DNA from 3 places in the Rummeliibacillus sp. GQ308 genome. Region 3 is predicted to be linked to each of the others. Evidence: riboswitches for the same ligand, from Rfam matches in the RefSeq annotation. Region 3 holds a riboswitch; each other region holds the start of a gene.
What was found. A riboswitch is a leader RNA that binds a small molecule or an ion and turns the genes downstream of it on or off. The one in region 3 is predicted to bind thiamine pyrophosphate.
Positions count from the first base shown of each region.

Region 1: another riboswitch for thiamine pyrophosphate. It lies ahead of tenA (thiaminase II); the one in region 3 lies ahead of thiT (energy-coupled thiamine transporter ThiT).
Region 2: another riboswitch for thiamine pyrophosphate. It lies ahead of tenA (thiaminase II); the one in region 3 lies ahead of thiT (energy-coupled thiamine transporter ThiT).

Region 1 covers NZ_JCAXDQ010000003.1:159,361-170,163, forward strand. The annotation lists gene AC6CHJ_RS13115 (hypothetical protein) at 148-411, opposite strand; gene AC6CHJ_RS13120 (DEAD/DEAH box helicase) at 592-3,483, opposite strand; gene AC6CHJ_RS13125 ((deoxy)nucleoside triphosphate pyrophosphohydrolase) at 3,512-3,910, opposite strand; gene AC6CHJ_RS13130 (hypothetical protein) at 4,104-4,595, shown strand; gene hlpB (HNH nuclease-like protein HlpB) at 4,651-4,932, opposite strand; gene AC6CHJ_RS13140 (thiazole biosynthesis adenylyltransferase ThiF) at 5,025-6,044, opposite strand; gene AC6CHJ_RS13145 (thiazole synthase) at 6,041-6,808, opposite strand; gene thiS (sulfur carrier protein ThiS) at 6,810-7,013, opposite strand; gene tenI (thiazole tautomerase TenI) at 7,046-7,669, opposite strand; gene tenA (thiaminase II) at 7,669-8,358, opposite strand; TPP riboswitch at 8,463-8,570, opposite strand; gene AC6CHJ_RS13165 (tRNA dihydrouridine synthase) at 9,100-10,068, opposite strand; gene AC6CHJ_RS13170 (polysaccharide deacetylase family protein) at 10,354-10,803, shown strand, end outside.
Region 2 covers NZ_JCAXDQ010000005.1:115,727-126,529, reverse strand. The annotation lists gene AC6CHJ_RS15155 (hypothetical protein) at 1-890, opposite strand, end outside; gene AC6CHJ_RS15150 (hypothetical protein) at 1,072-1,800, shown strand; gene AC6CHJ_RS15145 (hypothetical protein) at 1,802-2,536, shown strand; gene AC6CHJ_RS15140 (GNAT family N-acetyltransferase) at 2,563-2,991, shown strand; TPP riboswitch at 3,063-3,161, shown strand; TPP riboswitch at 3,216-3,314, shown strand; gene tenA (thiaminase II) at 3,376-4,056, shown strand; gene thiM (hydroxyethylthiazole kinase) at 4,043-4,792, shown strand; gene thiD (bifunctional hydroxymethylpyrimidine kinase/phosphomethylpyrimidine kinase) at 4,792-5,658, shown strand; gene thiE (thiamine phosphate synthase) at 5,603-6,235, shown strand; gene AC6CHJ_RS15115 (hypothetical protein) at 6,291-6,992, opposite strand; gene AC6CHJ_RS15110 (GNAT family N-acetyltransferase) at 7,135-7,674, shown strand; gene AC6CHJ_RS15105 (GNAT family N-acetyltransferase) at 7,631-8,104, shown strand; gene AC6CHJ_RS15100 (TIGR01777 family oxidoreductase) at 8,129-9,028, shown strand; gene AC6CHJ_RS15095 (alpha/beta fold hydrolase) at 9,144-9,947, shown strand; gene AC6CHJ_RS15090 (sensor domain-containing diguanylate cyclase) at 9,965-10,803, shown strand, end outside.
Region 3 covers NZ_JCAXDQ010000003.1:41,774-52,576, reverse strand. The annotation lists gene asnB (asparagine synthase (glutamine-hydrolyzing)) at 1-1,510, shown strand, start outside; gene AC6CHJ_RS12620 (C39 family peptidase) at 1,667-2,662, shown strand; gene AC6CHJ_RS12615 (carboxylate--amine ligase) at 2,792-3,964, shown strand; gene cuyB (cysteate racemase) at 3,968-4,669, shown strand; gene AC6CHJ_RS12605 (DEAD/DEAH box helicase) at 4,757-5,989, shown strand; gene AC6CHJ_RS12600 (aminopeptidase) at 5,991-7,220, shown strand; gene yxzF (small protein YxzF) at 7,317-7,427, opposite strand; gene AC6CHJ_RS12590 (magnetosome magnetite crystal formation protein family) at 7,492-7,869, opposite strand; TPP riboswitch at 7,996-8,102, shown strand; gene thiT (energy-coupled thiamine transporter ThiT) at 8,227-8,790, shown strand; gene AC6CHJ_RS12580 (nucleotidyltransferase domain-containing protein) at 8,888-9,598, opposite strand; gene AC6CHJ_RS12575 (DUF2179 domain-containing protein) at 9,839-10,351, shown strand; gene map (type I methionyl aminopeptidase) at 10,535-10,803, shown strand, end outside.

The DNA of each region.
Region 1 (10,803 bases), 120 kb from region 3:
AAGTCCGTTCTTTATAAAATGGCTTCGCATGCATTGGATTATCCTGGAAATGGCACCTTCTTTAAATAAGAGTCATAAATTGAATAATTGAATCAGTTAATTCATCGTTCTCAATCTTGCGGTAATTATGTAAATAGGCACATGGTTTTAAATGTATGTTTTGTAATTGAACATTTCTACTTGATAGGATGGATGCGCTACTTCACGGAGGCCACCTCCTAAAGCTGTTTTCACACTTGCCTCTTTCCTTTCAACTTTTTGCACTTCCGACCATTGCTTAAGCTCACCAATCACCACATGATCCTCTGAGCCATCATTCCCTGCAATAATAAAATCAACACGCTTGAAAGTATTAGGAATTTTAAACTCAATCGCAACCGTGGCTTCTTCCGGAATATCTTTATCCCGCATCACATTCGACATCCGTTGTAATGAGTTTTCCCATGAAAGAATTTCTTGCTTCCTAAAATTTAGATTACCATGCTTTAATAGCATGAATTTAATACATGAAAATTACTAGCATGCGCTCTGCCTTTTTATTTCAGAAAACAGTTTGAATTGGAGATTATTACTAATAAATAGCATGGCAAATTATTCTTCTACTAAGTAATGATAAACATCATATTGGACCGGTTGCTCTAATACTAAATTCATTGTAACTACTGACAAATTATTTCCTTTTCCATCTGGCATTGTTTTATTTTCAGCACTCTCTTTATTAATCTCTACTACACCAAGGTAATAGAAATCTGATCCTTCCCCATCATCTTTCTTAATGAATAGATGAATTTTCATTTCAGTTTCTTTATAAGATAAAATATTTTTCACTTCATTTGAATTTAAAGTCAAACGATTCCGAGTGAACCATCTAAATAAATCGCGCGCTAAAAATTCATCTCCATACGCTTGGCTTATCTCAATCTCATCTTTTTTATGATAAGTAACAAAGATTGGACAAGTTTTATGTTTTGTACGATATCCATAAATAGTCGAAGAATCATCATGATGCCAATTTAATAATCGACAGGCATCTCTACGAGAGTACTTTTCAAATAAGGTCAATGGTTGTGTTTTATCATACTTTTTGTTCTTTTCATAAGCACATCTTATAATATCCTGAATATAATTTTTCAGAGCGTCTGAGTTATCTAAACAATCTTGGAATTGCTCATTAAAATAATAGCTCTCATTAGTGAATTCTATAATAGGCTTGATTCCATACTTTTTGGCATCACCTTGAGTATGAAATTTTAAAGAAAACATATTTTCAACAGATCGAATCGTCTCATTATCAACATACGTACCAAAGTCTCTTAGTATCTGAATGTACACTGTTTTAGAGATTGATTTCTCCTTTAACAAAGCTTCTATTAAGATGACTTCATGCATACGTTTGCCATTCAAGAATTCTTTTGAAAACATTTTTAAAACAGACAACTCATATTCAGAGAGTGGTTTGATTGATTCCTTCATTTTCAATAAAAAATTATAATACGTATCGGAATAAGCTACTATTAATTCAGGATCAATTGATTGCTGCTCAATAAAATCAATAAGATGCGGGATTCGACCAATTCGATTTTTTATTTCTGTATAGGTATCGCGTAACATCTTCAAATTAGAAAGGTTTGTGTTATTAATAGCATCGAATATTTTTTTCTTTGCTATCTCTTCAAAGTTTATCGTTGAAACACCTTGAATATAATCAGTATTAATAGTTTTTCTACGGACATTATCTTTATTCATAGATTGATCGCCAGAAAGTGCTATGGGAATCAAATAGTTATTTTTATAATTGCCTATAAAATCAATAATCGTTGTATACTCTTTAGAATTATGTTTGCGGAGACCACGTCCAAGTTGTTGAATGAATATAATGCTTGATTGAGTTTGGCGCAGCATGACAATTTGGTTTAATGCTGGTATGTCTATTCCTTCATTGAAAATATCAACTGTTAAAATATAGTCCAGTTCACCGTTATTTAATTTCCGAACAGCTTCCTCACGCTCATGTTGTGAATGATCACCTGTTAATCCAATTGTCTTGAACCCTTTTTGATTTAATGCTTTCGAAAGTTCATACACCTCATCTTTAGATCTACAAAACATTAATCCCCGAACACAATCACCTGAATAACCATAATAACTAATCTTTTCGATTAAATGAGTAACCCGTTCCGAGGAAATCAAGTTTTGTAGGTCAGTTGCATCGTCTATTACTATTCCATCTTTTTCAAAATCCAAAACACCAAAGTAATGGAATGGACAAAGCATATCCTCATCAAGGGCTGCTTGAAGGCGAATCTCGTATGCGATATTGTAATCAAACAACTCATAAATATTAAAGTTATCTGTTCGTTCAGGAGTAGCAGTCATACCCAGCAAGAATTTCGGCGTAAAGTAATTTATAATTCTTAAATATGAGTCGGCTCCTGCTCTATGTACTTCATCAATTAAAATATAGTCAAATTGGTCTTTCGCAAATTGTTTCAGAGACTCATCTTTAGAAATAGTTTGAACTGTGGCAAATATATATTTAGCGTTCATATTCTTAGAATTTCCAGAGAGAATACCAAAATCATTTTCATGTCCACCGAGGACTTTTCTATAATCTTGCATTGCCTTTTTTAATATTTGTTCACGATGTACTATAAATAACATCCTATCTGGAGAAAAAGCACGAACATCAAAAGCAGATAAATATGTTTTACCGGTACCTGTCGCAGAAATAATTAATCCTTTTTGCTCTCCTTTTGCTCTTAGTACCTTGAGCTGTTCAAGAGCAGCTATCTGCATTTTATTAGGTTCAACCGATAAGCTATCAGCAAGAGTATTTGCTAAGTATTGCGTATTTAGTTCCAAAACATTGGTAGTGTTCTTCTTAACAAATGGTTGCAGATCATAATACTGTTTATAATTAGCAATCCAATCCTCACTTAAATTAATTGCCTTATCCCATGCATCTTCAAACTGCTTCTTAAAGTGATGAATGATTTCTCCATTTTCCAGTGAGGTCAAGAAAACATTCCATTCGTAATTTGATTTTAGGGCACTATCTGTTAAATTGGAGCTTCCAACAATCAAAGAGTAATAATTATGATGTTCAAAAATATATCCTTTTGAATGAAACCCCTTCTCCCCTGTTAGGCGCACTTCCACATTTTCGAGTTTCAGTAGCTCTTTAAACATTTTAGGTTGATTAAAGTTTAAGAATGTTGAAGTTAAAATGCGACCTTTAACTCCTTTTTGTTTTAAGTCATGCAACATCGTTTTTAATGTTGCCAATCCTCCTTCTGTAATAAAGGCCACAGAAAAAATAAATGTTTTACACGTTTTCAATTCTTGAAGTAATCTTGATAATACTGTTTCTTGCCTATTATTGGTTAACAGTTTTGGTTTGAATTGACCAGCAACTACCTCATCTCGATCGATAAACCCCTTGTAAAGTGAGCTTTCAAATTTCTTGATTAGTTGTTGTTCCATTTTTACTCACACCATTCTCATCGAATTTTCATTTTTCTTCTTGTACAATCTTTTCTACAGCAGGTATATCTGCAGGAGCGAAATTCAGTTGCCTAATCTCATCACGTGCTACCCATTTTGTAGCAGCATGTTCTAATGCAGTAGGTTGCCCATCAATCAATTTTGCTTTGTATGTTTCAAGTCGTACAATTATTTTCTCATACTCGTACGTCGTATCTTCTACTTTTTTACCAATTTGAATAGAACATGCAAATTCTTCTTGAATTTCACGTTCCAATGCTTGTTTAGGTGTTTCTCCTGGCTCAATTTTTCCTCCTGGGAACTCCCAGTAGTTTGCTAAAGTCATTTCTCGACTCCTCAACGCACAGAAAATTTCATTCTTTTCATTTTCAATAATTGCTCCAACAACATGTACTAATTTTTTCATATAAATCACCTTTATTTTGAAATTTTAATTTAAGCATATTTTAGTAAAGGAGTTATGTAAAGGTATTTAGTTTAAAAGTCATGGAAACAAGTGTTTATCCACGAATCAAATGATTATTCAAATATAAATCATATGTGTCTTCCCCATAAATGGAATGTCATTCTAATCCTATACTTGTTTAAGGGGTGATTATATGGAATACAGTGTAGAAAACTATTTAGAGATGATTCGTTCCAATTTGTCTAAAAAGACAAATGAATTGGTGGAGAAAATAGGCAGTTTAATAGAGATGAATTTTGCGGAAGAGGTAAACGCAATATTTATCGAAAGTAGTATAGGTGAACCTACTCTCTACTTCAGTTTATCTACTCGAGAAGATATGTTTGATGAGGTTTTTGAAGAAGAGGTAGATGAAGGTTTCGCGGGTTCTATCGATTTACTTGATGAATTTTTAGTAGATGAATGGTTGGAGGAAGAGTGGTCAGATACATTAGAAGATTTCTATGAAAAAGAGGGTGTGGAGGAAGCCTGTATTACAGAAATCGGTCGTTGGGTTTATCAATGCTTCAACCAAGCGAACGGTAAAGAAATTGGCATTCCTTCATATTTTGAAATCCATGATGCAGGAAATGCACTTGATTTGCTTACTGGTGAATGGGTTGATCCAGAAGATGTGGAGCTTTAATACCACATCAAGTCATAACAAAAGCATGCTGTTCTACTCAAAACAGCATGCTCCTCTATTTTCTCCGGTTCACCTTTTTATTCCTCACCATCTTGCTAGAGGGCTGCTTTCGAATCCATTTGATGAAACGTCTTATCGCTGGATCTGCACGTAATTCTGATAATGTGGATAATCGAGCTGCAATTTCGCTATTTGTATAAAGGGCATGTATTTGTTTGTGACATGGTATGCAGAGTTTGGCAGTATCACCAAAAGTACCGCCCATCTCTTTCGGAAGTAAATGATGGATGGTCACTTCCACTCCATCTCGCCCACATAGCTCACATATTGCCACCATTCTATCGCCCTTTTCTAAAGAATTTCCCTGTTACAGTTTTGATTAGTATAACTGTTGATTAGACATCTATACCCCACAAGCATACTCCTTAGCTATCCTAAATAACGATAATAAAATGATTTAGCTTCCTCAATATTCTTCGTGCCATGTATCAATGCCCGTCCGTCTTTAAATAGGACGAGACGAAAATCGCCCATTTTAAACGAAACAAGATATGGATTTCGTACGACTGAGTCCGCTTGCTTAGATAGTAGGTTTGCTACGTTTTCTAAGTCCACTGTGATTCTATGAGACGGTCGAATTTGAACCGTCTCGCGTCCACACAATACTGCTACTTTTGATTGACTTTGATGTTCTAGGTAAGGATAAGTTGGATGATCGCCACAGGATGGACAACTCTGTTTCTTTAACTGATCGACCTTGATAGAAGTATGTTGATTCTTCCATAAATCAAAGGATATAAGCTGATTCCTTAAAGAACAATCATCCTCAACTAAAATCTTTAGCGCTTCAGTGATTTGATAAGCCACTACCATTTGGACAGCGGGACTGATTATGCCTGCCGTATCACACGTTAATCCACCAATTGGCACTGTCTCCAGCAAACAATTTAAACAAGGCGTTTTCCCCGGGATAATGGAATAGCTTAATCCATAGCTTCCGGCACAAGCACCATAAATCCATGGAATGTTATATTTTTGTGCTACATCATTTAGAATCATGCGTGTGTCAAAATTATCTGTGGCATCCATTATGAGATCCACATCCCTTATAAGTTGCTCTGCTTCAGTCGCTGAAACATCTTGAACAAGACCATGGATTTCTACTTCACTATTTAACTGTGATAATCGTTTATGCGCTGCAATAGCTTTAGGTACGCGTTGCTTGGCATCTTCCTCATCGTATAATTGTTGCCTTTGAAGATTACTCCACTCTACGTAATCTCGATCAACTATAGTCAGCTTACCAACCCCCATACGTACGAGACTTTCTGCACTTCCCGTTCCGAGTGCCCCTGCACCAATTACAAGTACATGCTTTTGCCTAATTTTCTCTTGGCCTTCTTTACCGATAGGCACAAATAATTCTTGCCTTGAATAACGCTCACTCACCCGATGCTCATTCCTTCGGTTGGACTGCTAGCCGTTGCATAGTTTTTTTTCGCTATTCTACCTGCTTCATAGCCTAAGCGCCCTGCTTCGATGGCAAGCTTCATTGCTTCCGCCATTTTCACGGGATCACCAGCACCCGAAACAGCAGTATTTAAGAGGACTCCATCCGCTCCTGCTTCCATAGCAATAGCCGCATCAGATGGCGCACCAATACCTGCATCTACAATAACAGGGACAGTTGCTTGCTCAATAATAAAACTTAAATTAAGCGGGTTGATAATGCCTTGACCAGAACCTATTGGAGAAGCGCCAGGCATGATTGCATGGACGCCTAATTCTTGCAATCTTTTAGCTAGCAATACATCATCTGAGATATAAGGAAGGACAATAAATCCTTCTTTCAATAATTCTTCAGATGCCTTATATGTTTCGAACGGGTCAGGCAACAGGGTTTTTTGGCAACCGATGACTTCGACTTTAATCATGTCACATAAGCCAGATGCCTTTGCCAGCTTGGCGATGCGAACCGCTTCTGCAGCCGTAGTGGCCCCTGCTGTATTGGGTAATAGTTTATACTTCGCTAAATCTATTTTCTCCAGGAAATTCGGCTGGCTCGCCTCAAAAATATTCATTCTTCTAACGGCAAACGTAAGGATATCCGTTCCTGATACTTCCACGGCTTCTTTCTGAATATCAAAGTTTGGGTACTTTCCTGTTCCTAATAAAAGTCTTGATTGAAATTCATATGGCCCAATTTTCAACATTTCATCCACCTCCAACAAAGTGTACAATCTCTATTTTGTCGCCATCTGATACAGCTGTGTCGAAATAGCGACTTTTGTCTAAAATGTTATGATTTAATTCCATAATGAAAACCTTAGATTCTAATCCAAAGTGATGAATCACATCTGACACAACTCTTATTTGCTCGGGAACTTCTAGAGATTCACCATTTATTTGGAGTCTCATCCGCTCACTTCCTTTTACGTGTGCTAATCAATTTATTTTGATAAAGGACTTTCCGTTAACCTCAATTTTGCAGAATACTTTTTCGCTGCCTGTACTGGATTGTTTGCCAACATCACTCCTGACAAGACTGCAATCCCGCTTGCTCCTGCTTCCAACACTCGTTCTACATTCTCAAATTGAATTCCGCCAATCGCAATCACTGGAACTTTTACGTTCATAGTTAATTCCTTTAATTTTTCTAGGCCTCGTGGTTCTTTGTCCGGCTTGGATTGTGAAGGGAAGATATGGCCATATATCACATAATCTGCGCCACATTCACTCGCATATATCGCTTCTTCTACTGTGTGAACCGAACATCCTAGCCGTAATGCTGGAAAAACATCCTTCACAACCGCGATATCCAAACTATGATTAGCTAGTTGAACGCCCTTCACCTTTGTGACCGCTCCGACGTCCAGTCGATCGTTGATGATGATTTTATCCAAAGGCACACCTTCTGCCTTCAGTTGATTTACGATTTCCATTAGTTCTCTGGCAGTTCTCTGCTTTTCACGGATATGGAAAGCATCAATGAATGGATGAATATCTTTGGCGATCCGAATCATTTCAGGAATAGGCTGTCTGCCTGTCGAAACAATATGCAGCTCTCGATTCATTAGCCTCTCACCATCGAATCCTTATTCACGATTGGCCAATCTTCATGCTGATAAGCCATCTCCCAAAATGAATATTCGTATTGGCTGCTGATCATAAAATGCTCGAGCATTTGCAAGCGATCTGATTCTGTAACCCTCTCAGCAATCTCATCGATTCGCTCGATTTGCTCCACCACTTTTTCATGGAACCAATCGCCACCGTATGCAGCAATCCACTCTTGATAGATTGGTTGATTTGGCGTATTTCCCTTTAAACGCTGACCGATTTCATCATAAAGCCAATAGCATGGAAGAAGCGCTGCAATAATATCACCAATATGACCAGTAAATGCCGCTCGATATAGATGAGATGTGTACGCATAGGCAGTGGGAGCAGGCTTAAACTCAGCAATTTCAGCATCAGTAATTCCTAATTGCTTTGAAAAATTAGCATGCAGACTCAGTTCTGCTTCAGCTGTACCCTGTACATGAATAGCCATGCGAGCCGTTGTGTGCAAATCAGGTGCCTTTGCTCCCGCCAATGCCTGCACTCTGGCAAAATGAGAAAGATAATAAGAATCCTGCAACACGTAATAGCGGAAGCTTTCTAATGGCAAGCTTCCATCAGCTATCCCTGTCACAAAAGGATGCTGAAAACTTGCTTCCCAAATAGAATCTGCCTCTAGTCGTAACTGCTCTGAAAATTTCATCATAATCCCTCCAAAAATAGTGTTAGGAAAATGGAATAAAAAAACCCCACTTTCCTTTACGCAAAGAAAGTGGGTATTAGAAATTATATGTATCAAAAAATAAAATTTCTGCCGTGCCACTTCCCTACGTTGGTATAAACCAAATCAGGTTCCAAGAGTCTCAAAGTCACACTTTGATCTCAGCCATTCTAATGGCACCCCTAGTGGTAAATCATATGAAGTTTTAGTAACATTCGATATTATCTTAACATTATTGAATGGATTGTCAAGGACAGATATGGTGAAATTTAGTAACATCCCTTTCCTTAGGATTGATTGCTGTTGGGCACCTAATCACAGCACAACGTAATTTTCAATTTGAAAATCTTTATCTCTTTTTATAACCTTTTTGCGGGCGACCATATTTTACTTCATTTAGGACAGATAGGACTTAAATTGCTAACTTTCGGAAGTAAACTTGTGAAGAGCGGTTGTAAATCGGGTGGATGCGGTGGTAAATCTTCCAGGAACAGTTGTATCTCACCACCGAACGGTTGTAAATATAGGAATGCTACCGCCACTCTATTACTTACGATATGTAAACTTCCTTATATAATCCGAGCTTCTCCATAGTCCTTCTCTTTTCTAGTTAAAAATTTTATTATATTGTAGTCTCACAAGACACCCGTTATAACTAAAAAAGATTATCTCAATCACGGGCTGAGATAATCTTTTTCCTTTTTTAGGTTTGGCTATTGCTTTCTAATCAACATTCTTTACTTCAAAACCATCAATCAGCGCACGCACTTCATCCGTAGATTTCGTGTGCATCAATTGATTTCGCAATTCGCCAGCACCAGGAAATCCTTTGACATAGATCTTGAAGAAACGATGAAGTCCCGAAATGGAACGTGGCACTAGTTCTTGATATTGATCGTGCAAATCTAGCTGATATCTTAAAAGATCTAGAAGCTCCTGGCTGCTATGCTCTCTTGGTTCTTTTTCAAACGCAAACGGATTTTTAAAGATACCGCGACCAATCATGATGCCGTCTATTCCATATTGTTCAGCAAGCTCAAGACCTTTTTGTCGGTCAGGAATGTCTCCATTGATGGTAAGCATTGTGTCAGGTGCAATACGGTCACGTAATTCCTTGATTGCCGGAATCATCTCCCAATGGGCATCTACTTTACTCATTTCTTTTCTTGTTCGCAAATGAATCGAAAGGTTGGCAATATCCTGCTTCAATATATGCGCTAGCCAGTCCTCCCACTCATTTAGATCTGAGTAGCCTAGCCTTGTTTTAACACTAACAGGCAGTCCTCCTGCTTTTGCTGCTTGGATGATTTCTGCAGCTGCATCTGGTCGAAGAATAAGACCGCTACCCTTTCCTCTAGACGCTACGTTTGGAACAGGGCAGCCCATATTAATATCGATGCCTTTGTACCCCATCTCCGCCATTCCGATACTCATTTCACGGAAATACTCGGGCTTGTCTCCCCAGATATGTGCCACCATTGGCTGTTCGTCTTCCGTAAAAGTCAAACGTCCACGCACACTGTTCTTTCCTTCTGGGTGGCAATAACTATCCGTGTTTGTAAACTCGGTGAAAAATACATCCGGACGTCCTGCTTTGCTCACGACATGGCGAAATACAACATCAGTCACATCCTCCATGGGAGCCAGCACAAAGAATGGTCGTGGCAAGTCACGCCAAAAGTTTTCTTTCATATTCATACAAATCCTTTCATCTATATCCTGTACATCCTATTTACATTGTTTATGAATTTAACACATTCTATTTCTAGAGTATAACCTAGCTTTTCTATTTTATCTTTAATCCATTTTTTCTTAAACTCTTTTTTAAAAGAAACCACCAAATACAAACATTTTGTTTTCCTCAAAACTTTTCATAGTGCTGGTAAGTCATATTAATAAAGGTAAATGCATAATAGCGCAAAAATCAGGTTCAATCCATCATACAAAACACACTAAGAAAGAGAGGTTGCTCGAAAGATGAAACGACAAGGAAAAAAGAGAGCGAAAGGGAAAGTCAGCATAGGCTTAGGAGTTATACTCGCAGCAATCCTGCTGGGCGTTTATTTGATTGGCCCTATTGGATCCTCAGCAGATAATGATAATCCTGCGGTTAAAAAAAAGCAGGCCGCAACCCCACAAGAAAAGAAAAGCCAGAAATCGCCGACTGCCTCTTCAAATGTAACCGGACAAGCCGGAAAGAAGAATTCGGATAAAAACCGGAAAATAACGCAAAAAGAAAGGAAAAAGGAAACCGCACATGAGGAAGTTGTACATAAAAAAGCAATCAATCATCTAAAAAAAGAACACAGGAGGAAAACCGTTTATCTGACTTTTGATGACGGCCCTACTCTTGAATCCGGCCATTTGCTTGATATACTTGACCGCTATCATGCTAAAGCAACTTTCTTCATGATTGGCTCTAATATT
Region 2 (10,803 bases), on a different contig from region 3:
AGCAAATATAAATTTTTATGTGGATTCTTTGTACCCTGCAAAAAAGCATCTGCTACATATAATGTAAACTCTTCATGCAATCCTATTGTGTGTAAAAGTGTTAAATCCTCTTCACAATTTGAAAAACCAAGAATCATAATACCAAATTGCATGGCATACCGATGTGACGAGTGGTGAATAAACCAAAGTGCTTCATTGTGCAATACTTCTCGATCTATCCCTTCTTCTTGTTTTAACAACTCCCGAAAGATTCCAACATATTCAGCAAATTCCTTATCTCTTACTTTTTCATAAATAGCTCTGCGGGTTTTATGGTTAGGTATATTTAATTGTTTTAACAGTAATTTCAATAATGATTTTGCGTCAGAGGAAAAGCCGTATGTATCATCTATCAGCTGGTCGGCTGCGCCAGGAGCAAAACGAATATCATCGTCTTCTAGAAAATAATAAGATTCATCCGGCAATGTTTCATTCACAACTTTACCGTTTACTTTCACCTGATTAATGATAAAGGGGAGGATAGCTTGTCGATATTCTGATGGATTGAAGTCTAATACTTCTTTTTCTTTAAAAATAGTTGTGCCATCGACTTTTATAGTACAAACATAGGAAGTAAAGCCTCCTATGTCCGCGTCAATGATATAAGTTTCACCATCTATTTCAACTTTTTCTTTTAGTTTCTTGAATGTATAGAAGTGGGAAACAAAGCTTGGATATTGAACTTGTTTCACTAATGTTTGATCTACAAATAATTGTTTTGCATGAATATCCATAACGACTTTAATTATATGTCCCTTATAGTTTGTTTCCCATTCATAATGAATGTCCTCTTTAAATTCTTCTTTAAAATTCTGCCACTCTAAACGCATGAATCGCTTAAATTTTGACATGGGTCACCTCTTTAGCTCTCTTAATATACTGTCTATCATATAATAAAAGCTTATTGGTTTGTTAAATGCATTTACCAAAAAGGTAAAATTATGCTATATTGGTTGGATTCCTTATGACATAATGATGTATATAGGAAGTAGGGACATCATCCGAAAATGAGAAGCAGAAGGGGGAGAAAGTGTGGTTACAATTGATTATTCATCCATTGCTATTATACCTGTCATAACTCTACTTTTAGCATGGTGTATCTGTGGTTACCTATTCTACCGTAACTATAAAAAACATGGAGGCGGCATTAAAATTTGGAAGGCTGTACTCGTGTTATTCGTAGGTCTTTTTTCTTTTTCTATTAACTTGAACATCTGGAGCACAGCGCTAAAAATATCCATTTTACCTTTAGGGGTATGGATTTTATACTTTATATTAAAAGGCAGAAATCGATGGAAATCATATCGCTCTTTTGCTTGGCTGGGGTTTAGCTTCAATTTCATTTTTATAGTAGCTTCACTTGTAGCAATACCCTTTCAACAATGGATTTTTCCAGACAAAAAACCAGCAACATACCTAGCGAATTTAGAAAATGCAAAATTAATCACTATTCATCCTTCAGCAAAAAAGAAGATAGTGTTAGATAGAAAGAAGCTAGCAGGGAAATTCACACATATGAAACAGCGGGAAATCTATAGCGATAAGTGGTTTTCAAGCCTATATGAGATAAGTGCCTCAGAAGCTAACAAAAAAGAAGAACATTTTCCTTATCAGCTTGTAGGAGTAAAGCCGAAATGGGGAAGTGGACTTCCATCACCAACACTGTACATAGAAAAAGACGGAAAAGGCATTTTAATAACTACACCTCAGCAACAGCTTTATTACCGTTTAAATGATCCCGTGCTAAAGGAGGAGCAATAATATGAAGAAAAGAAAAGGAATGTTTGCTCTTTTAGTAGTGATTATTGGTATTATAGGTCTATTCTATTATTATTCTTATTCAAAACCAACTCCTTTTCCAACAGAGGAAGCGCTGAAAAAGGATATAAATGAGACCTTTCCAGGGGCTAGCGTAAAAACAATACAAGATATAATCCACGTTGATGAACGCCATAAAGTGGTTCCTTTTATTTCTTTGAATAAAGACTATGGACTTAGCTATTGGATTTGGAAGAAGAATAAATGGCGAGTCGCTGAAGTGGATAATCGAGAAGAACCGATGATATGGAAGATAGAAGATGGAAAACGTCCAAAGTATGTATATGTGTGGAATATTTTTCATAAAAACAAGGTGGATTCATTTACATTTTATCTACTGAGGCAACGGGATTATATCACCTACGATAGGCAAAGTCTTTATATTCCACCAGTTCAAATGACAGAGAAAGTGCTATTGAATCATAAGACATATGGGGTTTTTTCTATTCCAGAAGATTGGGCTACGATTAAAGATTATGCTAGACCTGTTCAAACGGATTGGCTCTTCTCAAATGAGGAGGAAGGAGATTCGTTTAATTTTGGATGGAGACCGAATGTCAAGCCTGGTGTAAAAGAGCCGATTGAATTTACTAATAATGGAGAAAGCTTTTCAAACGGGGATATCATTTTACGCTTTCCGGAACGTTTCGAAAAGGGAAGTCGGGATCTTTATGAATGAGTATCGATAATCTAGGAGGTGTTTTTATGAAAATGATAAAAAATTTAAACTCAAAAGATGAAATTATGGATGCCTTTCCGGTCATGAGCCAACTCAGAACACATTTAGATATAAACACATATGTAGAATTAGTGATGGAAGCGATGGAAAAGGAACAGTATAAGCTCTATGCACTCGTTGACTCTGATGAAATAGTTGCGGTGGTCGGATTCCAGCCAATGATTACACTTTATTATGGAAGATATATATGGGTATGTGATTTAGTGACAGATACATCTAAGCGCTCGTTCGGTTATGGAGAAGAGTTGCTTGAATTTGTAGAAGCATGGGCGAAAGAATATAAGTATGAGTGTGTGGCCTTATCTTCTGGATTGCAACGTACGAAGGCACACCGTTTTTATGAAGAAAAGATGGGGTACGACAAGGTAAGTTATGTGTTTAAGAAAGAATTCTAATATGTTGTAAAAAGCTATGCTTGTTTTATCCTTGAATGGCATCCAGTTGAATGGTACGATGAATATAACTTAAATATTTGCAGGGGGACACGAAAGTGTTGAGAAGGTTTAAGCCTGACCCTTAGAACCTGACAGTTAATACTGGCGTAGGGAGCAAAGTACATATGATCGTTTTGTACAGCAGCTCTCCGTTTATGGGAGAGTTTTTTTGTACCCAACCAAATATTTTAGTGCGGGGGGACACGAAAGTGTTGAGAAGGTTAAAACCTGACCCTTAGAACCTGACAGTTAATACTGACGTAGGGAGCAGATGAAGGTATGAAATCTCTATGTCTACTCATAGGGATTTTTTGCGTCTACGTCCACTTTAAAGGAGGACGAACAGTGAGATTTGATGAAGTTGTTAGAGAAGAAGCAGATGCATATTGGGATGATAGCATGGTACACCCATTCGTGAAAGGGTTAGTACATGGCACACTGCCAATGGAGAACTTTAAATTTTATATGATGCAGGATGCCATTTATTTAAAGCATTACTCAAAAATATTGGCAATAGCAGCATCCAAATCAGAGACGAACCAGGAAATGGCCTATTATCTTGAATCAGCTAGAAGTATAAATGAAGCAGAACTTGAGCTCCACCGGATTGTTTTCAAAGAACTTCATATTGGAGAACAAGAACAAGCGGAGCTTATTCCTGCGCCAGCCAACAATAATTATATTAACCATATGTATAACGCCGTTCTAAACGAAAGCCTGCCAGTTGCATTTGCCGCGTTGCTGCCATGTCCTTGGTTATACCAAAGTATTGGTGAAGCGTATAAAGATGAAAAACCGACACAGAAGTTATACAGAGATTGGATTGAATTGTATAGCGGTAAAGAGTTTAAAGATCAACTGGACATCCAAAAGCAGATGCTCAATAAGTATGCGAAAGAACACCCAGCTGACCATCAAAAGATGAAAGCATTTTTCCAAATGAGTGCCTATTACGAATGCAAGTTTTGGGATATGGCCTGGTCTTTAGAAAATTGGAAGGAGCTTTCACCTTATGAGCTTGCTTAAAATAAATCAGAAAAATCCTTTAATCCACTGTATAACAAATTATGTAGTAGCAAATTTTACAGCAAACGGACTGCTCGCGATTGGGGCATCGCCAGTTATGGCAGATGAAATCGCAGAGGTAGGAGATATGGTTTCTGTTGCAAGTGGTTTACTTGTTAATATTGGTACCATTAATGGCCGAACAAAAGAAGCAATGATTGTAGCTGGACGCAAAGCGAATGAAGTGGGAATTCCTGTCGTTCTAGATCCGGTAGGCGTAGGCGCCACTGCCTTTCGTCGCGAGACGGTGAAGAATCTATTGAGAGAAATTAAATTTGATCTTATTCGCTGCAATACTGGAGAACTTGCAGCAATCGCAGGTGTCAATTGGGACTCAAAGGGAGTAGACAGCGGCGTAGGAGAGATGGATACCGAGCAGACAGCAAAAGCTATAGCGAAACAGTACAACTGTTTTGTTATTGTCACCGGCGAGGTGGACATTGCAACAAACGGCGAAAGTATTGATTATATAGCAGGCGGTCATGAGCTCATGACGAAGATTACGGGTACGGGGTGTTTGCTTAGCGCTATTTGTACAGCAGCCTTAGCAGTAGAAAGAAATAACCTTTCTATCTTAACCGACGTTTTGAAAGACTATAAAAAGGTTGCCGAGATGGCATGCCAGAAGGAATGGTTAGGTGCTGTTCAACAAGAAGTACTTAATCAATTGCAACAGGTTTCAGGGGGGCGAGCATAATGAATATTGCCATGACTATTGCCGGTTCTGACAGCGGTGGAGGAGCAGGTATTCAAGCAGATCTAAAGACTTTCCAGGAGCTTGGCGTTTTTGGCACATCAGCTATTACGGCATTGACTGCACAAAATACGCTAGGTGTTGAAGGTATATACCCAGCCCAACCAGAATTTGTTCAGCAGCAAATCGAATTAGTGATGAGGGATATGCCGATAAAAGCGGTGAAAACGGGCATGTTGTTTTCTGCCGAGATTATTGAAGCTGTAGCACATAGTTTGCGAGATAAAGAGACACAATTGTTAGTAGACCCAGTGATGATTGCGAAAGGTGGAGCATCTTTGCTACAACATGAGGCAGTGACTGCGCTGAAAAAATTCCTATTGCCGCGTGCAACTATTCTTACGCCAAACATACCAGAAGCAGAGGTAATAAGCGGAATCGAAATAAAAAGACCAAAAGACTTAGAAAAGGCTGCAAACGCAATGCTTGCAATGGGTGTTTCATGCGTCATTATAAAAGGCGGTCATTTAGAAGGTAAGGATGCAGTAGATACTGTATTTTTTCAAGATGGTTCGTTCTTTTCAATGCAAACGAAGCGAATTTCCACTGTTCAAACACACGGTACAGGATGCACCTTCTCAGCAGCGTTAACCGCTTTTTTGGCACAGGGCTTCTCTTTAAAAAGTGCCATAATAGAAGCGAAAAAATTCGTCCATTTAGCTATTCAACATCCATTAAATATAGGGAATGGACATGGTCCTACAAACCATTTTGCGTATAAAAAATTAAGCGGCAACTGTGAGGTGACAATTAGTGAGGAAAGAGAATTTAGTAGTTTATCTGATTATGGGCACGCAAAACTGCATTGAACCACCCCTCCAAGTGCTCGAACAAGCATTACAGGCTGGTATCACAATGTTTCAGTTGCGTGAAAAGGGTAAAGGGGCATTAACTGGCAAAGATCTTGAAATGTTTGCGCGTGAGTGCCAGAGGCTCTGCAAGCAATATGAGGTCCCATTTATTGTCAATGATCATATCGAATTGGCTTTGAAGATAGAAGCGGATGGTGTGCATATCGGGCAAGAAGATATGGCGCTGGAAAAAATACGGCCGGAATTTAAGGGGAAGATGATTGGTGTATCAGTGCATACAAAAAAAGAATTGGTGCAGGCTGTGAATCAAGGTGCAGATTATGTCGGGATAGGCCCTATATATGAAACGAAGTCTAAACAAGATGCCAAGAAGCCAGCGGGTGTTACATTTTTACAGGAGGCACGAAGGCTATACCCAACTCTCCCTATTGTAGCTATTGGTGGAATTACGGTCGAGAACGCACAGCCGTTAAAAGAGAGCGGAGCAGATGGTGTGGCCGTCATTTCAGCGATCTGCCAAAGTGAAGATTGCAGACCAGTGATTGGATCCCTTCAATCTATTTTTAAAGCATAATAAAAGCTGCATGAAATGTCTTAGCGACAACTTCATGCAGCTTTTAGTTCATGTATTATTTTGTTTCCTCTTGATCAATCCAGCTATAGCTTAGTTCCTCTACTTTACCATGCTCATCTGTCTCGATTCGAACCGTTTTGTCTTCCAATTTGTTTTGAGATTTCGCTTCATCATCTAATTCAAAGTCATGCGTTTTCTGGAATGTTTTATTGCCATTTGGCGTTTGAAGAGTTAACTCTTTTGAATCGTTTTTAACGAGTTTGCCAATGATCTCTTTTTCATCCCCATCTCTATCATATACACCATCCTGATCTGCGAGCATTTTGTCTGTTGGCTTAACGCTTTCTGCAACGGCTTTATTTGTGGATACTTCCACAACCACTTGCTTGTCTTGCCAATCTCCTTTCATACCTTTTTTGTCGCTTTCAAATGATGAATTCTTTTGGATGGCTACTTGTTTTCCTTGAACCTCTAGCGTAATCTCATTATCATTTTCTTTCACATATTTTCCTACTAGATCAAAGTCACCTTCTGATGAATCATTTTTATCTGGATCCTTTGAAAGGTTTTTTAGAGTTTTTAATTCGGTATTTTCATTACTGCTTGTCCTTGTATTACTGCTCTCAGTTTGTTTAGGCTGAGAACCATCTTTTTGAGGGCTTGTGCTTTTGGTATCATTGCCGCACCCTGCTAAGATAACCCCTGCTGCCAGAAATAGTGATGCTTTTGGTAGATACTTTTTCATATTATTGTTCAATTGACTTCACTCCCTAAACAATAGTATTTCCTTTTTCTTTAAAAGTGAAACGTAAAAGTTAGATTTAACAACAGAAGCAGGAAATAGTATGTGGTAGATAGAAGTTAACTAGAAAGAGTTATATAGAAGGGAGTAGAAAAACATGAAGTTAGTAATTCGGAAAATGAGTTATCCAGATATCCAAGAGGTCCAAGAAATCGCGCAGACGAGTTGGCATGCAACATACGAGGGAATCATACCGCGTGATGTGCAGGATCGGTTTCTTGCACAAGCATATAATCCAGACATGTTAGAAAAAAGATATTCTGGATCTCCTTTTTATGTGGCTGAACAAGAGGGAGTAATCGTTGGTTTCGCCAATTACTCGAATATACAGACTGGCCAATGGGTTGAATTGGCTGCCATCTATCTTCATCCTGAATATCAGAAGCAGGGGATAGGGACTGCTCTTTTACAAAAAGGCATTGAAGATTTGAAGCCAGCGTATGTATGCATAAATGTAGAAAAAGATAATACAATCGGTATAAACTTTTATAAGGCAAAAGGGTTTAAAGTAGCAGAGGAATTTGAAGAAGATTTCGATGGGCATAGATTACAAACGGTGCGGATGAAGTTAGATGTTAAAGAGGGAGAAACGTATGAAAAATCATCAGTCCAACAAGCTCCATTTTCAAAGAATTGAAGAGAATGAGCGTGCTAAGTATGTATCTTATTTGAAGCTAGCCGATGAGGAAGCAATAGTGCGTACTTATTTAAATAAAGGTGTACTTTATGGAATATGCAGCAATGAGGAGACTATCGGTGTGGCGCTATTTATAGAAATAGACGAGCATACGATTGAATTGAAAAATTTAGCTTTAGAAAATGCTTGGAGAGGGAAAGGGTTAGGTAAAGAAATTATAGCTGAATGTACGTTCCTGTTCACACAAGCAGGTTTTAAAAAAATGATTGTGGGAACGGCTAATTCTAGTATTGATAACATTGCTTTTTACCAAAAATGTGGCTTTCGTTTATCTGGGGTGAAAAAAGGCTTTTTTGCTGCTTATCCTACCCCTATTTATGAAAACGGGATTAGAGCGCTGGACATGGTGATGTTTGAGAAAGAGCTATGATAAGAATTTGGAGGTTATAACTATATGAAAGTGGGTATAACGGGCGGTTCCGGATTTGTAGGGAAAAGGCTAGCAGAGCTACTACTGGAGAATGGCCATGAAGTTTATATCCTGACAAGAGGGCATTCAAAAAAAGAAAATGGAATAACCTATGTGAAATGGCTTGGTGAAGAAGATGCTCCTGAAAAGGAATTGGATTCAATCGATGCATGGGTTAACTTGGCAGGAAAATCGATTAATGATGGGCGTTGGTCAGAAACGCATAAAAAAGAAGTAGTAGATAGCCGTATGTTAGCCACGGAGGAATTGATGCGCATTATCAAAGCAGTCTCATATAAACCGACTGTACTTGTTAACGCGAGTGCGATTGGCATCTATCCAGCTTCTACGACAGCTAGTTATACCGAAACATCTACAGAAAAGGCAACAGATTTTCTAGGTGGAACAGTTCAAAAATGGGAAGGTATGGCGAATAGAGCAGAAGAGGCAGGAGTAAGGACAGTCCTAGCCAGATTTGGCGTGATTCTTGGGGATGAGGGCGCATTACCGCTTATGGCATTGCCTTATAAGTTATTTGTAGGCGGTACAGTAGGAAGCGGAAGACAATGGGTTTCCTGGGTTCATGTAGACGATGTTGCTCGTGCAATCTTATATGCAATTAACACCTCATCTTTAAAAGGGCCAATTAATGTCACAGCGCCTACCCCCCTTAGAATGAAAGATTTTGGTCGTGCAATTGGTGAAGTTTTAAGGCGGCCTCATTTTCTTTCTGTCCCAAGCTTTATGATGAAGCTATTGCTAGGCGAAAAAAGCACAATAGTACTCGAAGGCCAAAACGTGTTCCCTCAAGCGTTGTTAGATTCAGGGTTTAATTATAAATACCCAACAGCAGAAGAAGCGCTACAGGATATACTAGGTATATAATACTATCAAAATTATTTATCGGATGTATGTAATAGGTATTATATTATGGTATAATTTATTAAAAAATAAAATTAATAAGTACTACATTGATGCTAAAATAAAAGGTGATGACAGTATGCTAGATTTTATAAAAAAGAATAATGTAAAAATGAGCGGTGAAGGAGAACAAGCTATCATTTTTGCCGCGGGTTTTGGCTGTGACCAAACTATGTGGCGCTATGTTGCACCGCAATTTGAAAAAGAATATCGCGTCATTTTATTTGATTATGTAGGAGCGGGAAAATCTGATTACTCTGCATATCAATCTGAAAAATATAAAACCTTAGAAGGCTATGCGCAGGATGTAGTGGAAATGTGCAAGGAGCTAAGACTGAAGGAAGTCATTTATGTTGGGCATTCTGTCGGTGCTACGATAGGTATGCTTGCATCACTACAAGAACCGGCGCTTTTTAAGCAGCTAATCATGCTTGGACCATCTCCTTGCTATATAAATGATTTGCCTTCCTATAAAGGTGGATTCGAACGAGAGGATTTAGATGGGCTTTTCGAAATGATGGAGCTTAACTACATTGGCTGGGCTAACTATCTTTCTAAAGTGGTCATGAAAAATTTGGAAAGACCAGAGCTTGCTGCTGAATTGGAGGGAAGCTTTTGCTCCACAGATCCACTATGTGCAAAAGAGTTTGCAAGGGCTACTTTTTTATCTGATTATCGCCATGTGCTTCAACAAGTAACTGTTTCAACGTGTATTTTACAGTGTAAAGACGATTCAATAGCACCGAAAGAGGTAGGCATATATATGAATGAACATATAAAAGAAAGCGCTATCTTTTTTATGGAGGCAACTGGACATTGTCCACATGTAAGTCAGCCGGAAGAAACAACGCAGTTAATTTTCTCATGTCTAGCGAATATTTAAGAGGTAGATGATTAAGTATGAATGAACAATTAAATTATGCCCCCTGTAGTTATTTACTGCTTGCAGAAAATGGGCGAATTTTGGATGCTAATTTTATGCTACTTCAATTGCTTGAATTTGAAATGTCTGAACTCAAAGGAAAGTCCATTCAGTCCCTTTTGACGGTTCCAAGCCAAACGTTCTATCAATTATTCGTATTGCCAATTATTGAAATGGAAGAAAGCGTAGAAGAAGTGTACATATCTTTAATGTCAAAGACAGGCAAAGAAGTTCCTGTTATTATGAATGCAATAAAGCAGTTAAACGATGGGGAAATAACAATTTCGTGTGCCATGATAGCAATAAAGAAAAGGCGTGAATACGAAAAAGTGATATTAGCAGCTAAGAAGGAAGCTGAGGAAAGAAATATCGCTAAGAAAAAGGCAATCCAGGAATTAAACGGATTACGCAAAGAACTGGAGAATAAGCAACAGGAGTTAATCGGTATGAACACCATGCTTCAAGAGCTGGCGATGACAGACGAGCTTACAGGTTTGCATAACCGAAGGGGTTATTCAGAGAAGATGGTAGAATGTATCAGTCTATTTAATAAATCAGGCAACCCTTTTTCCCTATTAATTATCGATATTGATCATTTCAAGAAAGTGAATGACACATTTGGCCATCCGATAGGTGACCAAGTGTTAAAAACAATTTCCCAAATGATTCAAGAGAAGATAGGCGGCGAAGATATTGCGGCTAGAATTGGCGGAGAGGAATTTGCTGTAATTTTGGGAGAGGCCAATCAGAGAAAGGCTTTAGAGGTAGCAGAGGGTCTACGCGAATATGTAGCTGGTTCATTATGGACGATTCCTAC
Region 3 (10,803 bases):
AGAATACGGCCCTAAGCTTGTCCAAAAGCTACGTGGTATGTTTGCTTTTGTGATCTGGGATCGCAATAAAAAGCGCTTATTCGCTGCACGTGATATGTTCGGTATTAAACCTTTCTATTATGCACATATGAATGGAACGCTATTATTTGGCTCTGAAATTAAGAGTTTCTTGCCTCATCCGCATTTTGAGAAAACATTGAATGAAAAAGCATTAAAACCTTATTTAACATTCCAATTCCCTGTATTGAATGAAACTTTCTTTAAAGGTGTATTCAAATTGCCAGCAGCTCATTATTTGACTTTTGAAGATGGCAAGTTAGAAGTGACACGTTATTGGGAACCAAAATTCCATCCGGAAGAACGTCCTCTTGATGAGATTGTCGATGAGATCGATGACACTGTCCGCGACTCTATTAAAGCACATGAATTTTCAGATCCAAATGTTCAAGTGGGTTCATTCTTATCATCTGGTGTTGACTCAAGCTATGTAGCTTCTGTTTTAAAACCAGATAAAACATTCTCAGTTGGTTTCAGTGCACAAAACTTCTCTGAAATTGATAATGCAAAAGAATTATCAACTGAATTAGGCATCGAAAATATTAATGAAGTACTTGATCCTGAAGTTTGCTTCAATAAATTAGATGAAATTCAATATATGATGGATGAACCACATTCTAATCCATCTATCGTTCCACTTTATTTCTTAGCAGAATTAGCACGTAAACACGTGACAGTTGTATTGTCTGGGGAAGGTGCAGATGAATTATTCGGTGGTTATGCAGAGTATGATGAAACACCTTCTATGCGTAAATATAAAAAAATACCTCAATTAATTCGTCGTCCAATTGCAGAAGTAGCTAAAGTTTTGCCTGAACTTAGAGGCAAACACTTCTTAATGCGCGGAGGTCTACCAGTAGAGCAAACATTTATTGGACAAGCGCATATCTTTGAAGAAAAAGAAGCGACTGAGATATTGGCAGATCGTTACAATCATGCGCCTACTGTAGAAGACTTAGTAATGCCTGTTTATAAAAAAGCTGCGGGTGAAGATGATTTAACGAAAAAACAATTGCTAGATTTGAATTTATGGTTAGTAGACGACATTTTATTGAAAGCAGATAAAATGAGTATGGCGCATTCTATTGAATTGCGTGTACCATTCCTTGACCGTGAAGTTATGAAAGTAGCATCTAAAGTGCCATCACGCTACCGTGTCAATGAACAAGATACAAAATTTGCTTTCCGTAAAGCTTCAGAACGTGCATTACCATCAGAATGGGCAAACCGCAAAAAAATCGGGTTCCCTGTGCCTATCAGACTTTGGCTGCAAGAAGACAAATACTTCAACAAAATTAAAGAGGCTTTTGAATCGCCAGTTGCAGCACAATTCTTTGATCAACAAGCAATCGTTCAATTATTAACAGACCATTACGAAGGAAAAGCGAAAAACCAACGTAAAGTATGGACAATCTATATGTTCTTAGTATGGTACAACAAATATTTTGGCTAATATTCCCTTTCCCTATAAATTGCAATCTAATCAGTGTACCTGATTGAGTGTTCCAGTTGGGCATACAGGCAACAATTCACCGACCCTTATCATTAGCTTAAATGGTAGGGGTCGGTCCCTGATGCCTGTTATCCGGGATATAAAAGGATGTTATGCATGTTAAAGAGAAGTATAATGCCTCGGCATGTGCTCCTCTTTTGCTTTATATTGCTTTTTTCCGTTTATCTAAGCGGTTGCAGCAGTGTATTTCCAGCAAAAGAGGGAGAGCAGGATGAGGGCATAAAAGTGTTGACCGTCGCCTTTGGGAGCAGAGAACCCATACCCAATACAAAGGTAATCGTCCGTGACTTAGAAACAGACAAATTAATTACCACTGCAATTGGGAACAGTGAAGGCGAATTGACGTTACATTTGGAGAGGAATCGCAGGTATTTGTTCATCCCCTCACATGAGGATTTTAAGAACGAAGAAACAGCGAATGTCTCCAAAGTGATTAAGATTAAAGATGATACAACTTATGTGGTTCTGGAAACCTACAATCAAGAAGATAAAGCAATGGACGTGCCTGTTGTTCTGCAAAAACCTGAGCTTCCTCACGGATGTGAAATAACTGCAATGACCGCAGCATTCAATTATTATGGTCTAAACTTGTCTAAAGTAAAGATGGCTCGCAATTACTTGCCTACACAGCCATTAATTAATCGTGACGGCAAACGAATAGGCCCTGACCCGGCAAAAGCATATGCTGGTGATCCAGCTAATGTGAATACAGGTACCTATGTGTTTGCTAAAGTAATTGAAAAAGCAGCGAAGAAAGTATCAAAGGATTATCATGCAGATATTCAGGTACAAAACCTCACAGGCGCAAGCAAGCAGAAGATTATTGGTACTGTCAAACAGGGCATCCCTGTCATGATGTGGGTAACACTCGATTTAACTAAGCCACAAACAAAGGAAGGCTGGTATATCGAGGGAACCATGAAAAAAATGTCCATGTACCGTAATCTGCATGTTGTGGTGCTTACAGGTTACGATGATGGAAAGGTCATTGTAATGGATCCATTGCACGGTTATGTATCACATTCCGCGTCCAAGTTTTTTGCGAGTTATAAAGACTTAGGCAAGCAAGCAATAGCTCTTAAGAAACACTAAAGCAAATCTATTCGTATATTCGTGATATAAATGAAAATATGGTACACTAATGGCATTAAAATAAGAAATTAAGTGAGATGATCAGCGTTGGCAAAACAACCATTTTTACCTATATTAATCGGCTCAGATATGAACGCCTATGGCATGGCTCGCTCATTCTATGAAGCATACGGCATTAAGCCCATTGTGGTCGGCCGAGCACATTTAACAGCAACACAAAATAGCCGTATACTCCATTTCAGACAAGTTCCCAATCTAAAAGAGAACTTCCTAGAAGAGATGAAGAAAATTGCAAAAGAATATAGAGACCAAAAATTGCTTCTTATGGGATGCGGCGATGACTATGTCAAACTTATTATTAAAAATAAACCTGCCCTAGAGGAGCATTTTACCGTTCCATATATTGATGAAGCGTTGATGGACCGTATTTTGTTAAAAGAAAACTTTTATAAAATATGCGATCAATATCAATTTAGTTATCCGAAAACAGACACATGCACATATGAAACGCATGAAAACTTTGAAGTGAAATTCAACTACCCCATTATTATCAAGGCATCAAACTCAGTCGCATATTGGGCTTGCGAATTCCCGGGCAAAAAGAAAGTATTCTTAGCACAGGATGAAGCGGAAAAAGATGCGATTTTAAAAGCGATATACAGTTCGTCGTATAAAGATCATTTAATCATCCAAGAATACATTCCAGGTGATGATTCCTATATGCGTGTTTTAAATGCTTATGTTGCAACAGACGGCAAAGTAAAATTAATGTGTTTAGGAAATCCAATTTTAGAAGAGCATACACCAGAAGGAATTGGAAGCTATGCAGCAATCATTTCGACATATGATAAAGAGCTTCTTGACCAAGTGCGTTATTTCTTAGAGGATATCGGCTTTACTGGTATCGCCAACTTTGATATGAAGTATGATGAACGTGACGGCAAGTATAAATTATTTGAAATCAATTTACGTAACGGACGAAGCAGCTACTATGTGACTGCTGCTGGCTACAACTTAATGCAATATGTAGCAGATGACCGAATGCTGCATCTTGAACAAGAGTGCACATATGCGCAAAATGAGCATCTTTGGACCATTATTCCAAATGGCGTACTGTTCAAATATGCAGAAAATAAAGAGCTTAAAGCAAAAGCGCGTAAGCTAATCCAAGAGGGCAAATCAACCAACTCGCTGTTCTACAAAGAGGACATGAACTGGAAACGCTGGATCAAACTAACGTTGAACAGTCTGAATTATTATCGCAAGTACAAAAAATACTTTAACAAAAAAGGTTTGTCATAAGAAATGGACAAGTTAGTACTGGGGATTATTGGCGGGGTTGGGCCGCTTGCAACGATGCTACTCGGAGAAACCATTGTAAGAAGAACAAAGGCGTTTAGCGACCAAGAGCATATGCACTTTATTATCGATAATGATACGCGCATTCCAGACCGGACAGCATTTATCCTTGATCAGACACAGGCTAGTCCGCTTCCTTTTATGGCGGAAGATGCAAAAAAACTAGTGAATGCTGGAGCGGAACGAATTGTTATTCCTTGCAACACAGCACACTACTTTTACGATGAATTGCAAAAGGAAACAAAGGTACCGATTTTGCATATGATTCGGGAGACAGCTAAAAAGGCAAAGCAGCTTCAAGCAAAACGTGTGGGGATACTTGCTACAACAGGAACACTTTCGTCGAACTTATATCAAGAAGCTTTAGTCCAAGAAGGTCTTGAGCCGGTTGTTCCAGATGAAAAATTGCAAAAGCGCTTGATGTCTATTATCTACGATCATGTGAAAGCGGGCAAAATGATATCAAAATCAGTTTGGCAGCCAATCGAGGATGAGATGAAGAAAGCAGCTTGTGATTATATCATTCTAGGATGTACGGAGCTGTCGGTTGTAAACCGTTCTTTAGCGCTTGATAATCGATATATCGATGCGCTTGTCGTGCTTGCAGAGCGTGCAATCGAAAGCTGCGGTTATGAGTTAGCGGATTAGTATAAAACTTTTCTCAGGAATAAAGGGCCCGTCTACATAAGAGGCGGGCGTTACATACATTAGAAAAAGAAAGAAGGTGCAGGCATTATGGCATTTTTAGATTTATTAAATGAAGATTTACAGCAAAAATGGAAGTTTCCATCTACAATGCCCATTCAAGAGCAGATGGTAGAAGCATTTTTGGAGGGGAAAGATGTAGTAGCTGAGTCTCCTACAGGAACAGGTAAAACGTTAGCGTATCTGTTGCCGATTTTACAAAAGGTAGATGGTGCTAAAAAGGCAACTCAAGCCCTTATTGTAGCTCCATCGCAAGAGTTGTGCATGCAAATCGTAGAGGTGATCCGTACATGGATTGCTGGCACAAATATTACTGTAGTCCCTTTGATTGGCGGTGCAAATCCACAACGCCAAATTGAAAAGCTAAAGAAAAAGCCAACGATAGTTGTAGGAACGCCAGGACGTTTAAATGAACTTATTACAAGTAAAAAACTAAAACTGCATGAAATTAACATGATTGTTTTAGATGAAGGGGACCAACTATTAAGTCGGGATTATCGTGTTATCGTAAAAGGCTTTATAGATGGAGCAGCTCATGGCAGACAAGTAGCTGTGGTGTCTGCAACGGTAACAGAAGAAATTGAGCTTGTGGCGAATAGAATGCTTCATGATCCGGTACGCATTAAAATAGCAGCAACAGAGGTTCCAGCAAGCGGTAAGGTCGAACATTCCTTCATAAAAATAGAGGAACGAGATAAGACAGAACTATTGCGAAAACTGTCAAACCTTTCAGGGCTGCGTGGACTAGCTTTTATCAATAACTTAGACCAAGTGATGATGAAAGAATCAAAGCTAGGTTTTCGCAATGCGCCGATTGTAGCCTTGCATTCTGAGATGAAAAAAGAGGAAAGAAAATCAGCGATTGAACGTTTCCGCAAAGGTGACGCGCGCGTCCTTCTCGCTACAGATATTGCCGCAAGGGGCTTAGATATAGAGGGGCTAACACATGTTATTCATGTCAACGTGCCATTCACAAAAGAGCAGTATATCCACCGTTCAGGCAGAACAGGAAGAGCTGGCAATAGCGGGGAAGTACTTACATTACTTGCACATCATGAAGAACAGGCATATCTAAAACGCATGAGAGAATTAGAAATTGAGCCAGTTGAGAAAAATTGGGCAAATGGCCAATTAAAAGAGGGTAAGGCAGAAGCCAAACCTAACAAAGGGAATAAACGCTATTCAACGAATGGTACAAATGCAAACAGAAAAAACAAGGGCGATGGGAAGAAACCTTATCACGCAAAGAAAAGAGGGAAATAATATGACGTTTGAAGAGAAGCTAGAACAATTTGCTGAGCTTGCAGTAAGAGTGGGTGCAAATATCCAAAAAGGTCAAACCATGTTAATCAATACAACTACAGAGACAGTTGAATTTACAAGATTAGTGGCAAAAAAAGCGTATGAAGCAGGGGCTGCACGCGTAACGGTTAATTTTTCAGATGATGTGATTGACCGCGCTTTTTACGACAATGCACCAGCTGATGAATTTGCTAAATTTCCACGCTGGATCAGTGAACAACGAGATGAGTTGATTGAGCGCGGGGGTGCTCTTTTGTGGATTGATGCACAAGATCCGGATAACCTTACGGGAGTGCCAGTTGAAAAACTATCCGCACAGCAAAAAGCATCAGGCAAAGCGCTTGAAAACTATCGCGATGCAGTGATGAACGACAAGATTGCGTGGTCTATTATTGCTGTACCATCGAAGAAATGGGCTGCAAAAGTATTTTCTGATTTAAAAGAAGAAGAGCAGCTCCCAGCATTATGGGAAGCGATCTTCAAAACGGTTCATATTGGTGAAGGAAATGCTGTAGACAACTGGGAACAACATTTGAAAAACCTAGATGCGCGAGCAGATCTTTTAAACGCAAAACGTTATCAAAAGCTGCATTATAAAGCGCCTGGCACTGATTTAACAATTGAATTGCCAGATAAGCATATTTGGTGCACAGGTGCGAGCCATACACCTGCTGGTTCTTCGTTTGTAGCAAATATGCCAACAGAAGAAGTGTACACAATGCCATCAAAATACGGGGTGAACGGCTTTGTATCGAATACAAAACCGCTTGTTTTCCAAGGTAATGTTATCGATCAATTTAAGCTGACATTCGAAGGTGGAAAGATTGTAAAAGCTGAAGCAGAGGTTGGTCATGATTTGCTGCAAGAATTAGTCAAAGCGGATGAAGGTTCTAAGTACCTTGGCGAAGTTGCTCTTGTACCACATGAGTCGCCTATCTCTGCATCAAATATTCTTTACTACAATACGCTTTTCGATGAAAATGCCTCTAACCACCTGGCGATTGGCGAAGCTTATCCGACATGCTATGAAGGTGGAAGCAGCCTGACAAAAGAGGAGCTCGAAGAAAAAGGTATTAATACATCAATTACTCATGAAGACTTCATGATTGGTAGCGGAGAAATGGATATCGACGGCGTTCTAGCAGACGGTACAGTTGAGCCTATTTTCCGCAATGGCAGCTGGGCATTTTAAGTAGTCATGCTTATGTGTTGCTATACCTTTTAATCTCAACTTAAAGTTCATATAAAAAAACGCCGTATTCCACAGAGAATACGGCGTTTTTAGTGATTATTTTTTCATTGCTTTTTTATCATGTCTTGCATCAATCACTTTTAAGATGATTGGATAAACAACTGGTGCGATTTTGATTACAGTTTTTATTACTTTTCGTAATTGCATATAGTAGCACTCCATTCATTGATGAGCTTGTGTATATTTAACTAATAGCCATATTAACAGTATTTTAAACTTTGAGTACTTTAATTCCTTGTACAATATTCCAAATGAACACGCCTAGCGAAAGGATAGCTTCTACAACAATAAAGATAAGCCATGCTCCCATAATCCACATACCATCATTGGACGATGCATCTGGGCTCCCTGTTTCAAATGAATAACTGTAAAAACCGGCTCCAGCCACCACGGCCATAAATATAATGACGCCAATAATGGTAGGGACCAGAAGAAGAAGGTGAGAGAGTAAGGCGCGCTTAGCATGCCTTTTCACTTCTTGTTCCTTTACAGCAAAATACACGATGACGGGCAAGATAAATCCAGCAAAAAATATACTAAAATAACACAAAGAAGAGATTACACGGTTATTATTGTTTTCCAATTCCAATTTTGACACCTCCATATATCTATACATACGCACAGGGCTCACTGAAAGATTCAGAAAGATGAAAATTACCATGGCAATTTAAAATCAAATCAAGTACAATAAATGTGTTCAATTAAATACTGATGTATCGACCACGAGGGGAGCCGCAAATGGGCGGCTGAGAGTGAATCCGAAATTCTAACCCTTTGAACCTGTAAGTTAATGCTTGCGTAGGAATGTGGATAGAGACCGACTTATTTCGATGTTAGGGCTATCCTAATGTCGTTTTTTATTTGGGTGGAAATCTTCTGGAATACTTGTTTACGGGAATACGCTTTAGGCAAGAGTGGGCTGCATCGAAATACGGGAGGAAGTATATTGAATAAGAAACGTTTATTAATGATGATTGAAATCGCCATATTTGCAGCGATCGGATTTGTACTGGATAAGCTGTCCTTTAGTCTATGGCCACAGGGCGGTTCTATTAGCCTTGTAATGGTTCCGATTGTACTGATGGCATTTCGTTGGGGGACAATGGCTGGACTCGTTACAGGGCTATTAATTGGCGGATTGCAAGTGTTAATAGGGGGCGCCTATGTGTTAACGCCTTTGCAAGGCTTCATCGATTATTTCTTTGCATTTACAGCTGTAGGCTTAGCTGGTGTGATGCGAGGCATGATGATTGCTGCCAACCGACGTGGCCAAACTGGCAAAATGATCGTTGCTATAACAATTGGAACATTTATTGGCGGATTATTAAAATATGCAGCACATACATTGGCGGGAATCGTGTTCTTTGCTGAATATGCAGGAAAGCAAAATGTATATTGGTACTCTATTGTGTACAACGGCTCTTATATGATTCCTGCTATTATTTTAACGATTATTGTCGTTGCGCTGCTCTTTAAGTCTGCGCCACGAATAGCTAACCCGAAAAATTAATGAGGGAAGACTGCTAATTACATTAAGAATTCGTCTTGGTATTAGCAATACAATGAACAAACGCTCAGATACATTCTGAGCGTTTTTATTTATTAGGTTATTTTCCTAAAGAGAAGCCTTCAAATAATCTTCCACCAAATGGTTGAAGGACTTGATCAGTCAGGCATACAATCTTACAAATATCATTTGATTTATAATATGCGTCGAATGCTTCAACAAATTCGTTTGCAAGTTTCTTGTCATGATGAACTAATGAACGATAAACCCATTTTGATGTACCAATCCATTTGCCATTACTTCGAAGGATGAATTCACTAACTAATTCGCTGAGTGTGCTCGCAATAAAAATGCCTTCAGCTCTATTTTGACAACCAATTAAATCATCTAACACATCCGTAACAAAATATCGCTTTATGTCCATTGTTTCTTTTGTCCAATCTTCTGGCCCTTGTTCTATTAAGTCTTTGGCTTCCTTTCTAATAGCCGATAATACTCCTGTATCTTTTAAAATTTTGCCCTCACTTACCATTCTTGGCATTGTAGGCCTTCCTTCTTTACAATCACTTACAAAAAAGAAACGATAAGACTTCAAATTATGAACAAACAGTTCAATATTCCATCCAAATACAATAAGGGATTCACGATAAGAAAAAGGAAAACTTTTGTCAAATATGATGATATCTAAATCAGAAGTTTCAGTTGCTTGTCCTCGAACAACACTCCCAGCTAAGATAGCTCCCTGACAATTATGAAAATGTTTTTCAACAAACTGTAAGGCTGCTTCTAGTGGATCAAGTCTATTCTTCATATAATTTCCACCCTTCTTGTTTTAAGGTATCTTCTTCGGCAGAAGCTAAAAGTTTATAAGATTTGATTACCTAAAAATTCTATAACAATTTTATCGTATTTATTCCGATCTTCTTTAATATAGTTTGCTAATACTAGCGAATCGTAACGGAACTCAATTCGTTTTTTTAGTTTCATGACTGGGTATGGATTGTAATAAATCTACATACTAATAATTGATTGCGGGGTGAATCTGTTGGAGATGCTTTTACTAATTATTATTATCAATATTGTTTATATGACACTGGTAACATTGCGTATGATTCTTGTGATAAAAGGATATCGAATTGTAGCATCACTGATGTCTGTAGCTGAGGTCTTTATCTATTTGATGGGGTTGAAGATTGTGCTGGATAATTTAGACCGTCCGCTCAATATATTAGCTTATTGCGTAGGATGGGGATTAGGCGTTTATTCTGGTGGTCTCATTGAAAGCAAACTAGCGCTAGGTTATATGATCTTTGATGTGATTGTTGACAGAGAACAGCAGGGGTTGGTTAGCAAATTGAGGGATGAAGGCTTTGGCGTCACAGCATGGATTGGTAATGGTAAAGATGGGGAACGTCTCTGTTTGAAAGTGATTGCCAAGAGAAAAGAGGAAAGGTATTTCCGAGATTGCATTACAAAAATAGCCCCATCTGCTTTTGTTGTTTCCTATGAGCCGAACATTTTGAACGGCGGTTTTTTCTTAAAGCGCAAGCACTTATTTTTATAGAAACGCATATGTTAATTTAGAAAAGTACACTTAATTTACCTCGCATTTTCAAATTCTAAGTAGCTGTTTGGTTAGCAGGTTATGAGGGGGAATAGAGAAACCTCCACTGAGCCGGTTTTCACTTCATCACAGAATTTTGTGGTATAGTTAAATAGCGAGATTAATCAGAAGGGATCGTTTTACATGATTGCAAAAACGCAAGAAGAAATAGATGCTTTGATGAAAGCTGGCCGTGCTATGGCCGAAATTCGTGAGGCTTTAAAAGAAGCGGCTAAGCCAGGCGTAACGACTAAAGAATTGGATGATTTGGCTGGAAAGCTATTTGACGAGAAAGGTGCGGTTTCTGGACCTAAAGCAGAATATGATTTTCCAGGATACACATGCTTAAGCGTCAATGAACAAGTAGCACACGGCATCCCGAACAATTATAAATTAAAAGCAGGCGATTTGAT